Spirosoma rhododendri: one gene and its partner. The protein of the gene in region 2 interacts with the protein of the main gene of each other region in a pairwise test. Links are inferred from orthologs where the notes say so. Each region holds a gene or a part of one and is shown on either strand. Other genes may lie near its edges.

What was found.
Region 1: the proteins of leuS (region 2) and ligA interact in binary tests that used the Escherichia coli proteins (3 or more experiments, as listed by UniProt). The link is inferred for Spirosoma rhododendri from one-to-one orthologs.

What each region holds. Positions count from the first base shown.
Region 1 is NZ_CP051677.1:5,497,882-5,502,352, reverse strand. The notes cover bases 1,513-4,471. They hold ligA (NAD-dependent DNA ligase LigA), read left to right. Parts: upstream 1,513-1,939; coding sequence 1,940-4,003; downstream 4,004-4,471. Other genes in these bases: dapA (4-hydroxy-tetrahydrodipicolinate synthase), read left to right, coding at 4,071-4,471; rpe (ribulose-phosphate 3-epimerase), read right to left, coding at 1,513-1,711. Outside these bases: HH216_RS23110 (alpha-amylase family glycosyl hydrolase), read right to left, coding at 1-1,001; more of rpe, read right to left, coding at 1,040-1,512. UniProt on the Escherichia coli protein: DNA ligase that catalyzes the formation of phosphodiester linkages between 5'-phosphoryl and 3'-hydroxyl groups in double-stranded DNA using NAD as a coenzyme and as the energy source for the reaction.
Region 2 is NZ_CP051677.1:3,767,530-3,773,997, forward strand. The notes cover bases 1,797-5,240. They hold leuS (leucine--tRNA ligase), read right to left. Parts: upstream 4,877-5,240; coding sequence 1,997-4,876; downstream 1,797-1,996. Other genes in these bases: HH216_RS15715 (DUF2306 domain-containing protein), read right to left, coding at 1,797-1,800; HH216_RS15725 (hypothetical protein), read left to right, coding at 5,113-5,240. Also shown: HH216_RS15705 (glycoside hydrolase family 76 protein), read right to left, coding at 1-196; HH216_RS15710 (glycerophosphodiester phosphodiesterase family protein), read right to left, coding at 407-1,267; more of HH216_RS15715, read right to left, coding at 1,315-1,796; more of HH216_RS15725, read left to right, coding at 5,241-6,468.

The DNA of each region.
Region 1 (4,471 bases), 1.7 Mb from region 2 along the record:
CTGCTTAGCACGACCATAGCGTCGGCGGCCGGGCCAAACGATTCGGTCAGTGTGCCGTTCCAGCTGTTCTCGTCGTGATTCTGCGTAAACAGCATCTGATAATACCAGGCCGGGAATCGCTTCTGGTTGGCGCTCCGCAGCGAGTCAAGGCTGGAGGTGTGACGGGCTCCTTTGGCGATAGCCTTCATCATGGTGTGCATGCTCCAGCCGTAGTTCATGTTGAAGCATTTGTCGAACTGTTTCGGCTCGTCTTCCCACTCCGACAACATAAACACCGTCTTGATCGAGTCGAGTTTGGGCCGTAACTGCGCCCAGAAGTCGACCGGTACGAACCCGGCGACGTCGCAGCGGTAACCGTCGACATCAAACTCGCGAACCCAGTATTGCATGGCGTCGATCATGCCGCTGCGCAGGGCCGGGTTGTCGTAGTTCAGGTCGATCACGTCGGTCCAGTCAGTGGGTTTGCCCGTGTTGGGGTCGATGGGGGCAATCATCTGCCCGTTGACGAGCGTGTACCAGTCGGGGTGTTCGCGAATCCAGACGTGATCACGGCCGGTATGGTTGGCCACCCAGTCGAGGATAACGTGCATACCCAGCGCGTGCGCCCGGTTGACGAGGGCTTTCAGATCAGCCGCCGTACCGTAATTCTGGTTGATGGCTTTGTAGTCGGCAATGGCATAGGGGCTGCCCAGCGTGCCTTTTTTCGCCGTCTGGCTGATGGGGTAGATGGGCATCAGCCACAGAATATCGACGCCCATTTCTTTCAGGCGGGGCAGCTGTTTTTCCACGGCCTTAAACGTGCCTTCAGCCGAAAACTGCCGGATATTTACTTCGTAGATCGTCGCGTTCTTCGCCCACTCCGGAGCTGGTGGACCGGCTAGTACGGCCGTATCGGTAGGGGTGTTTGCCAGCGTTGCGTTGTGCTCGGTGGATTTCTGGTCCCCGCAACCCGCTAGCAATAGACTGATACTGAGTAGCGTGAGGATATAAGTTCGGATCATACCGGATCTGGATCGTACAAGTCGAGTAGATAAAAAAATCAGGCGGGTACCGTCGTGCTGACGTGTTTCAGTTCCCGGATAGCGGCTTCTGGGTCAGCGGCTTTGAAGACCGAACTGCCTGCCACCAGTGTGTCGGCACCGGCCCGCAGCAGGTCGGCCGCGTTGGCCAGGCTCACTCCGCCGTCGACCTCGATCCGGGCCGACGAGCCATTCGCCAGCAGCAACTGCTTCAGTTGCGCCACTTTCCGAATCGTGTGCGGGATAAACGATTGCCCGCCGAAACCGGGGTTGACCGACATAATCAGCACAACGTCGATCTCGGCCAGCACGTCTTTCAGCAGTTCAACGGGCGTGTGCGGGTTCAGGGCTACCCCAGCTTCGCAGCCCAGCTCGCGGATGTGCGCCAGCGTACGGTGCAGGTGGGGGCAGGCTTCGTAATGTACCTGAATGACGGCGGCCCCACCTTTGGCAAAATCAGCGAGGTAACGGTCGGGCTGGGTAATCATCAGGTGAACGTCCAGCGGTTTTTTGCACAGGTTGTGGGCGACTTCCAGCAGTGGAAAGCCAAACGAGATATTCGGAACAAACTCCCCGTCCATCACATCGAAATGCAGATAATCGGCCTCGCTGCGGTTAATCATGTCCATTTCCCGATCGAGGTGGGCAAAATTGGCAGCGAGGAGGGAGGGGGCAATAGCGGGAAGCGACATAGCAGTTCTGAACCAACCGACCCTGAAAACCAGCCGCCATAAAATCATTCGGTAAAAGGGAATGGTTCTGGCTGTAATCGGTTGGATCGTACTAATTTTTATTCGGTAAAACTAGCTAATTTTTTCACTCGGTCACCGAAATACGGTCAATATTGCCAGTAAGATCCTACCCTTGTTTTTCGTCGTAGCGTACTGCGTTTTTACCCGGTATCCGACTTATTTTGTACCATGAATCCTCAACAGCGTATTAATGAACTGACCGATAAACTGATCTGGTACAATCAGCAGTATTACCAGAACAGCATTTCGGAAGTCGACGATTTTACCTTCGATCAGCAACTTCAGGAGTTAACCCTTCTCGAAAAACAATACCCCGAACTACGCCGGCCCGACAGCCCCACGCAGCGCGTCGGCGGTACGATTAGCAAGGAATTTGCCACGGTGTACCACCGCTTCCCGATGCTGTCGCTCGGCAACACCTACTCCGAAACAGACCTGATCGAGTTCGACAACCGGGTACGGAAAGGGCTGCGCGACGAACCCTACGAGTATATCTGCGAACTGAAATTCGACGGCGTCGCGCTGAGCATGACCTACGAAAACGGGGTGCTGGTACAGGGCGCAACGCGTGGCGACGGCGTTCGCGGTGACGATATCACGGCCAACATCCGCACGATCCGCACGATGCCGCTGACCGTACGCGCCCAGGACGATCTGCCCGCGCTGTTTGAGGTGCGGGGCGAAGGATTTCTGCCGCTGGCCGAATTTGAGCGGATAAACAAAGAGCGCGAAGACATTGGCGAACCACTGCTGGCTAACCCGCGCAATGCCGCGTCGGGAACGTTTAAGCAGCAGGATTCGGGGGCGGTCGCCAAACGCCGGCTCGACTGCTACCTGTACTCGTTTTTGTCGGAACCCAACCCCGACGGAACCGAGCGGTTTCAGACCCACGAAGAAAGTCTGGTGGGGCTGGCGCACTGGGGCTTTAACGTGTCGCCGACCTGGCGGAAGTGCGCTACGATCAGCGAGGTGATGGCCTACATCAACGAGTGGGAAACCCGGCGCTTCGACCTGCCGCTGGGCACCGACGGTATCGTGATCAAAGTCAACCGCTACGATCAGCAGCGCGAGCTGGGCTACACGGCCAAAAGTCCGCGCTGGGCCATTGCGTTCAAGTACAAAGCGATGGCCGCGAGCACCACGCTCAACGCCATCAACTACCAGGTGGGCCGAACCGGTGCCGTGACGCCTGTGGCCATGCTGACGCCGGTGCTGCTGGCGGGGACCGTCGTAAAACGGGCATCGCTGCACAATGCCAACGAGATTCAGCGGCTGGGCGTCGAACTGCACGACACGGTGTTTGTCGAGAAAGGCGGGGAGATCATTCCCAAAGTCACGGGTGTTGACCTGACGAAACGACACGGGCAGACCGAACCGATCATCTACCCAACCCATTGCCCCGCCTGCGACACCCCGCTGATCCGGCGCGAAGGGGAAGCGCATTTCTATTGCCCAAACGAAAAAGGGTGCCCTCCGCAGCGGCAGGCCCGATTTGAGCACTTTATTCAGCGCCGGGCCATGAATATCGAAAGCCTGGGCGAAGGCAAGATTCAGCTGCTCATCGACCGCAATCTGGTGCAGACCCCCGCCGATCTCTACGACCTGACGAACGAGCAATTGCTGGGGCTGGAGAAAGCGTACCCGGCCGACGATACCGGCAAGGTGCGGGTGGTGAAGTTTGGGCAGAAAACTGTCGATAATATTCTGACGGCCATCGAACGGTCGAAAACCCAGCCATTCGCCAATGTCGTTTTTGCGCTCGGTATCCGCTACGTGGGCAACACCACCGCCGAGCGCCTGACCGATTATTTCGGCTCGATGGACGCGCTGATGGCGGCTTCGCTCGAAACGCTGTCTGGCGTGCCCGACGTCGGGCCGCGCATCGCGCAGAGCGTAGCTGAGTGGTTCGGCGAGGCCGATAACCAACACTATGTACAGCGGCTGAAGGCCGCCGGGTTGCAGATGGTGGGCGAGCGCAAAGTGGTCGAAGCGGTGAGCGATACCCTGACGGGAAAGACGTTTCTCTACAGTGGTACCTTCACCAACTACACCCGCGAAGAAATCGAAACGCAGATTGCGGCCCACGGCGGCCGGTTGTTGAGTGGCGTTTCGAAGAAGCTGAATTACCTGATCGTAGGTGAAAATGCCGGACCGTCGAAAGTTGCCAAAGCCCAGCAGTTGAACGTACCGATGATCGGCGAAGACGAATTCACGGCCATGCTGGGCGAGTAAACGCCCGAACCAACGCTTTCCCAATCAATTCCCGTAACTTTGTCATAACATTTCGGCTTGCAGCAACATGAATACTCGTTTTCACGGCGTCGGCGTCGCCATCGTAACGCCGTTTACCGCCGACCACGCCATTGATTTTGATGGCTTCGGGCGCGTCGTTCGTCACATTTCCGAGGGGGGCGTTCGCTATATCGTTCTTCAGGGTACCACCGGTGAGTCGCCCACGGTGACGAAAGCCGAGAAGAAACAGCTGCTGCAATACCTGAAAGAAAACAATCCGAAAAACCTGCCTATCGTTTACGGCGTTGGTGGCAACGTGACGAGCGAGGTTGTGGCGGGTATGAGCGACATCGATTTCGAAGGCGTCGACGCCATTCTGTCGGTGTGTCCGTACTATAACAAGCCGGGAAAACGGGGCGTTATCGAGCATTTTACCCGTATCGCCGATGCCTGTCCGGTGCCGGTTAT
Region 2 (6,468 bases):
CGCCCAGATTGCCGTTGCGGTAGTAGTGCGCGTTGATATCGTAAAAACCTCGATTTAGCGTAGCCGAAGCACTATCGGCAGCTTTGGCCCAGTTGATAGTCGATGCAGTTTGTGAGGGCTGTGTTGACTGACCAACCGCATCGATAGTAACGCAAATTGCCACGCACAGGACAGGCAGTAGCCGGGTAATTGACATAAATGAGTCGTTGAGTTCGTGCGGAAAGAAGCGCAGACGACGACTCGTTTACTGAATTTGTCTGAGGTTTTATGGTGGTTGTCTAGATTCGCCGACGGAAAAGTTGACTAGCAGGTGTAGGGCTTTTTACCCCTAAATCCCCTGAAGGGGACTTTGCTAGCACATAGACAAAGTCCCCTTCAGGGGATTTAGGGGTAAAAAGAACCAGCCTTATGGGCGTACGGCCTGCCAGATTTCCAGCGGCCGGTCGGTCGACATGATGTCGGCACCGTTGCGGGCGAACTGTTTGTAGACCTGATCGCCTTTGGCAGCGGCCTGTTTGTCGAGGTTACCGAGCGTGCCCAGAATGCAGGCAATGCCTTTTTGGTGCAGAAACTGGTACAGTTCAGCGTCGGGTTCTTTCACGCCCACGAATGCAACCATGCGGTTGTCGGGAACGCCCAGATCGTGCAGGCGGTCGTACTCGGCGCGGTTGCGGATCGTTACTGAAATCATCAGGTTCGGATCAAGCTTGTTGACTTTAGCTGCGTCCTGCGCGTTGTAGGTAATCACGGCCACGTAGTCGCCCGCGCCCGTCCGGTGTACCATATCGACCACCTTGTCGAACGACACGTTACGTTTCACGTCGAGGGTGAACGTCACTTTGCCCTTGCCCCAGCGCAGCACCTGTTCGAGCGTCGGAATTTTGTAGGGCGTCACGTTGCCCATGTTGTCTTCGAGCCGAAACGGCGCCAGTTCGGCGTAGGTCCTGTCGATGAGTTTGCCGGTGCCGGTGGTAGTGCGGTCGAGGGTTTGGTCGTGCATCATCACCAGCACGCTGTCTTTGGTCAGGTCGATGTCGCACTCGATTATGACGGGCATTTGCTTCGCCAGAAAGGCAAACGATTCGATGCAGTTTTCGGGGTAACCTTTCAGGTCGCCACCGCCCCGGTGCGCCGAAATTTTGGGAGTCTGATTGGGGTGATAGCTAAAGAAGCCAGCCGATTTGCCCGCCGGAACGCGGGTATAAGTTTTGGGCGAACAGCCCGCCAGCGAAAGAACCAGCAGACCCGCAGCAATGCAGTTTTTCATTGGGCAAAGCTAGCGATTTCGAGCGGAGGTAAGGGAAAACCCGACAGTCAGACGAGTGCCTTTTTCCTGACTACGGACAGAAATCGGGCGGCATTACGCCGGATCAGGATGGCGCCTACGGTCGTCGTCGTTACCGTGGCCCCCACGACGATCGGCCAGAACTGACCCATTGGCAGGGTGCGGGTAAAGGTTTCGGCCCAAAACGCGGCATAAAGGCCAACGACCGACCAGTTCATAAAGTAATAATGCCACTGTAGCCAGTTGCGCACGCGGTGGCGGAACAAGGCCGGTACCATGCCGCCCAGGATGGAAGCCGTGCTGAACAGCGCCATCACATGGAAAGGCCCAAACTTGCCGAACAGCCGGTAAATCATGAACGCCGATAGGTTCAGTACCAACATGCTGACCACGTAGCCGTACCCGATCCGCCGGTGCAGTAGCCCACCTTTATTGATAAAAAAGATGAGGGTGCCGGTTAGCAGGGCGACGAAAGCCGCAATGAGGTGGACAAGGCCGATGGTTGAGAGGGTCATGGTCGGTTCGGAGTGCGTTGACTATACAAACCTACCTGTGCCGAACTCCCTCGCGATGGCAATTCTGACGAACACAGCTTATGCTGGCGCGAAACTGGCTAGACCGATGATGAATACCGTGATAGCGGATATGCAAAGCGGGGTGTTGGTTACAGTTGCAACCAACACCCCGCTCTGTTCTGATGGACGATAAAAACTAGATCACTACGTTGACGATGCGTTTCGGCACGACGACGACCTTCTTAGGCGTCTTGCCTTCCAGCCATTTCTGCACGACCTCGTCAGCCAATACCTCATCTTCGATCTCCTTCGGTGCCCGGTCGACGGCGAAGTTGAGCGTTGTCCGCACCTTGCCATTGATCTGAATCGGGTACTCAAACGAGTCTTCGACCAGGTAGTTCGGGGTGAAGACCGGGAATGGCGCGTACGACACCGTGCCGGGCTCGTTGCCCAGCTTCGCCCACAGTTCCTCGGCGATGTGTGGCGCGTAGGGCGACAGCAGCAACACCAGTTCCTGCAAGACGGCCCGCTTGTGGCAATTGAGGCTCGTCAGTTCGTTGACGCAGACCATGAAGGCCGAAATAGACGTGTTGAACGAATACGTTTCGATGTCGTTTTCGGCTTTCTGAATCGTGCGGTGCAGCACTTTCAACTCAGCAGGCGTGGGATTTTCATCCGTCACGATCCACTCGCTCTCACCGGTTGCGTTGTCTTTATAGAACAGCCGCCACAACTTCCGAACGAAGCGGTAAACGCCGTCGATGCCGTTGGTATTCCACGGTTTAGCCTGCTCCAGCGGCCCGAGGAACATCTCGTACATCCGCAGCACGTCGGCCCCGTATTTCGTGACGATGTCGTCGGGGTTCACTACGTTGAACTTCGACTTCGACATCTTCTCGACTTCCGCCCCGACAATATATTTGCCGTCGGGTTCGATAATAAACTCAGCTCCGTCGGCCAGATCAGGACGCGCCTTTTTGAACGCTTCGATGTCCAGCACGTCATTGTCGACAATGTTGACGTCAGCGTGGAGGGGCGTTACGTCCTGTCCGTTGATCTGATTGAGCGACACAAACACCGGGGCAATGCCTTCGACGCCCGTACCTTTAACCCGGTACACAAAGTTGCTTCGGCCCTGAATCATGCCCTGATTGATGAGCTTTTTGAACGGCTCATCCTGTGGCACGTAGCCCCGGTCGTGCATGAACTTGTTCCAGAACCGGCTGTAGAGCAGGTGGCCCGTTGCGTGCTCGGTACCGCCAATGTACAGGTCGACGTTCTGCCAGTAGTCGACATCTTCTTTGCTGGCGAAGCGGTCAGAATTGTGCGGGTCCATATAGCGGTACCAGTACCACGACGAGCCCGCCCAACCCGGCATCGTGCTCAGTTCGTAGTCGTATTCTTCCTTGTATTTCCACCCTTCCGCGCGGCCTAACGGGGGTTCGCCCGTTTCGGTCGGCAGGTATTTATCGATGGCGGGCAGTTCGAGCGGTAGGTCTGATTCGTCGATCAGGTAAGGCAATCGACCCGTCGAACCGTCATTCTCGCCGAAGTACACGGGAACGGGTTCGCCCCAGTAGCGTTGGCGACTGAACACGGCATCGCGCAGGCGAAAATTGACCTTGCCTTTGCCCATTCCACGTTCTTCCAGCCAGGCAATCAGCGTCGCCGTGGCCTCCTTGTAGGTCAGGCCATTAATGATTCTCGAATTGATGTAATGACCTTCCTTCGTGTTGTCGGCCTGCTGATCGAGGTCCTTCTGCGCGTCAAGGACAGGGATGATCGGCAGATTAAAGTGCTTGGCGAAGCCGTAGTCGCGCTGATCGCCCGACGGAACGGCCATGACCGCGCCCGTGCCGTAACCCGCCAGTACGTAATCGGCCAGGTAGATGGGGACGGGCTCGTTGTTCAGCGGATTGAGGCAGCAGCTGCCCGTAAACACACCCGACACGCCTTTTACGTCGGCCATCCGGTCGCGCTCCGAGCGCATTTTGGCTGCGTTGATGTACTCCTCAACGGCCTGCTGCTGTTCGGGCGTCGTCAGGCTCGGCACCAGTTCGTGCTCCGGGGCCAGCACCATAAACGTCACGCCATAGATCGTGTCGACACGGGTGGTGAAGACCTCGATGAAGTTTGTGGTTTGAAGTTTGTGGTTTGTGGTTGCTTCGCTTTCATCAACCTTAGACGTTAAACCTTGAACCTTAAACCGCACGCTCGCGCCGACCGATTTGCCGATCCAGTTGCGTTGTTGTTCCTTGATTGACTCAGTCCAGTCGATGGTGTCGAGGCCGGTGAGCAGGCGATCGGCGTATGCGGTGATCCGCATCATCCACTGCCGCATCAGTTTTTGCTCAACGGGGTAGCCGCCCCGCTCTGATACGCCGTCTTTCACTTCGTCATTGGCGAGTACGGTACCCAGTGCCGGGCACCAGTTCACGACCGCATCGGCCAGGAACGTCAGGCGGTATTTGAGCGTGATGGCGTACTGCTCCGTTTCGCTCATTGCGTTCCACTCGTCGGCCGTGAACGACGTAACGTCGTCATCGCAGGCCGCCTGAACGCCCGCTGTACCGTTGGCGGCAAACTTCGCCGTCAGCGTTTCGATAGGCTCAGCATGATCGGTTTCTTTGTTATACCACGAGCGGAACAGTTCCATAAAAATCCACTGCGTCCACTTGTAATACGATGGGTCGGAGGTGCGGATTTCGCGGGTCCAGTCGTAGCTGAAACCGATGTTTTTCAACTGCTCGATATAGCGCGTCAGGTTGGCTTCGGTGGTCACGGCGGGATGCTGACCAGTCTGAATGGCATACTGCTCAGCGGGCAGACCAAACGAGTCGAAACCCATGGGGTGCAGTACGTTATATCCTTTAAGTCGCTTGTAGCGGGCAACAATATCCGACGCGATATACCCCAGCGGATGGCCCACGTGCAGCCCGGCACCCGATGGGTAGGGGAACATGTCAAGCGCGTAGTACTTTGGTTTGTCGGTGTCGGATTTTGGGCTGAACGTGTTGTGGTCGTCCCAGAATTGCTGCCAGTATTTTTCGACTTGCTGGTGGTTGTAATCGGCCATGACGGAGTAGGTGGGGGGCTATCGGTGGGACGGCCCCGCAAAATGAATTGCAAAAATAGCCGTTTACCGAGACTTTTGCCCGACCGGATTTTTATTAGACAGGATTACAGGATTGACAGGATTTTATTTGATTCATTCATCGCCGGGCTGGCGTTCCAGACATGACACCACGGTAATGGATGACTTACATAAAATTCCACAAATCCTGCGAATCCTGTAATCCTGTCCAAAAATCTATGTCTAACCTCGCCGTCGCGCCAATCGTACCGCACCAGCAAACCAGCTATCGGCTGTGGCTGGCCTATGCGGGGCTGGCGGTGCTGACGGGCTTATTGGCGGTGGGTATCGTCGGCGATTTTAGCCACCCGCTCTCCGACGGTACCGACACCGATCAGTTTGAGTACGTAGGTTATGTGTTTGCCAGCAACCTGACGCTCTGGCCCTGGCCGATGCTTCATCTGCTGAACAACCAGACGTTTTACCCCTACGGCATCAACCAGATTTTTCTCGACTGGGGCTTCGAGCGTGACTACTGGTACGCCATCTGTTACCGGCTGTTTGGTCCCGCCGGGCCGTACCTGCAATACTACTACGTTTACACGCTGGTGCTGACCGCCGTTGGGAGCTGCGCGCTGCTGCGACCCTGGTACGGCTTCGCGAAAAGTGCCTTGTTTGGGTTGGCCGTGTCGGTGTTCAACGTCTACGCGGTCTGGAAATTTCCGGTGCACATGAACGTCTGCATCGACCACTGGACGGTGCTGTGCATGGTGGCAACCTACCGGCTACTGCGCGACGTGCTCGACCGCCGACCGCTCACGCTATCGTTTGTGCTGGTCTGGGTATGGCTACACGTGCAGGTGCTGGGGCAGGAATTGGCCTACGTCGCGGGTTACGCGCTGACGTTTACGACATTGACGCTGCCCGTGCTGGGGTGGGCGTTGTGGCGTTGGTATCAACAAACGGGTTGGGCAGGAATTATCGCCGGATTCAAACCCGGTGCGTCGGGCTGGCTAATGATCGGGCTGATTCTACTGAGCCTTTGGCTGTATCTGCCGCTGACAATTCAGATCGCGTTTGGCGCGTGGGGCTTCGATTTCGCGGAGGTGCCGCTGGCTCCGCTCTGGTCTAGTCCGGTGCGGCTGCTGATTCCGTATCTGCCCGGCCTGCACACCTTCGACCATGACTATTCGCGCTGGATCCACGACATCTACGAAAGCTTCGGGCAGGGTAGTCCGGGGTTGGGGTTAGTGGTACTGGCGGGATTGGGTTGGTGGCAAATTCGTCGGCGGGTGGCCCTGTGGCTACCCATCGGGTCGATGCTGGTACTGTGCCTGCTCTATCACCCGGTGCTTCTACCGACGTTGAAACTGTTTCCGTGGTTTACGTACAATCGGCACGGTGGCCGCGCCAGTCTGGTCTATCCGGTATTGTTCGGTCTGCTGGCCCTGTCGGTGCGGTGGCCCCGGCATCGGGTGGGGGCGGTAATCGGTATAGCGGTGCTGGGTCTGCTGGGGGCTGAGTGGTACACCGCCTATCGACTCCGTGAATTCGTGCCGACGCCGGTCGTATCGGCCGATGTGCTGCGTTATTGC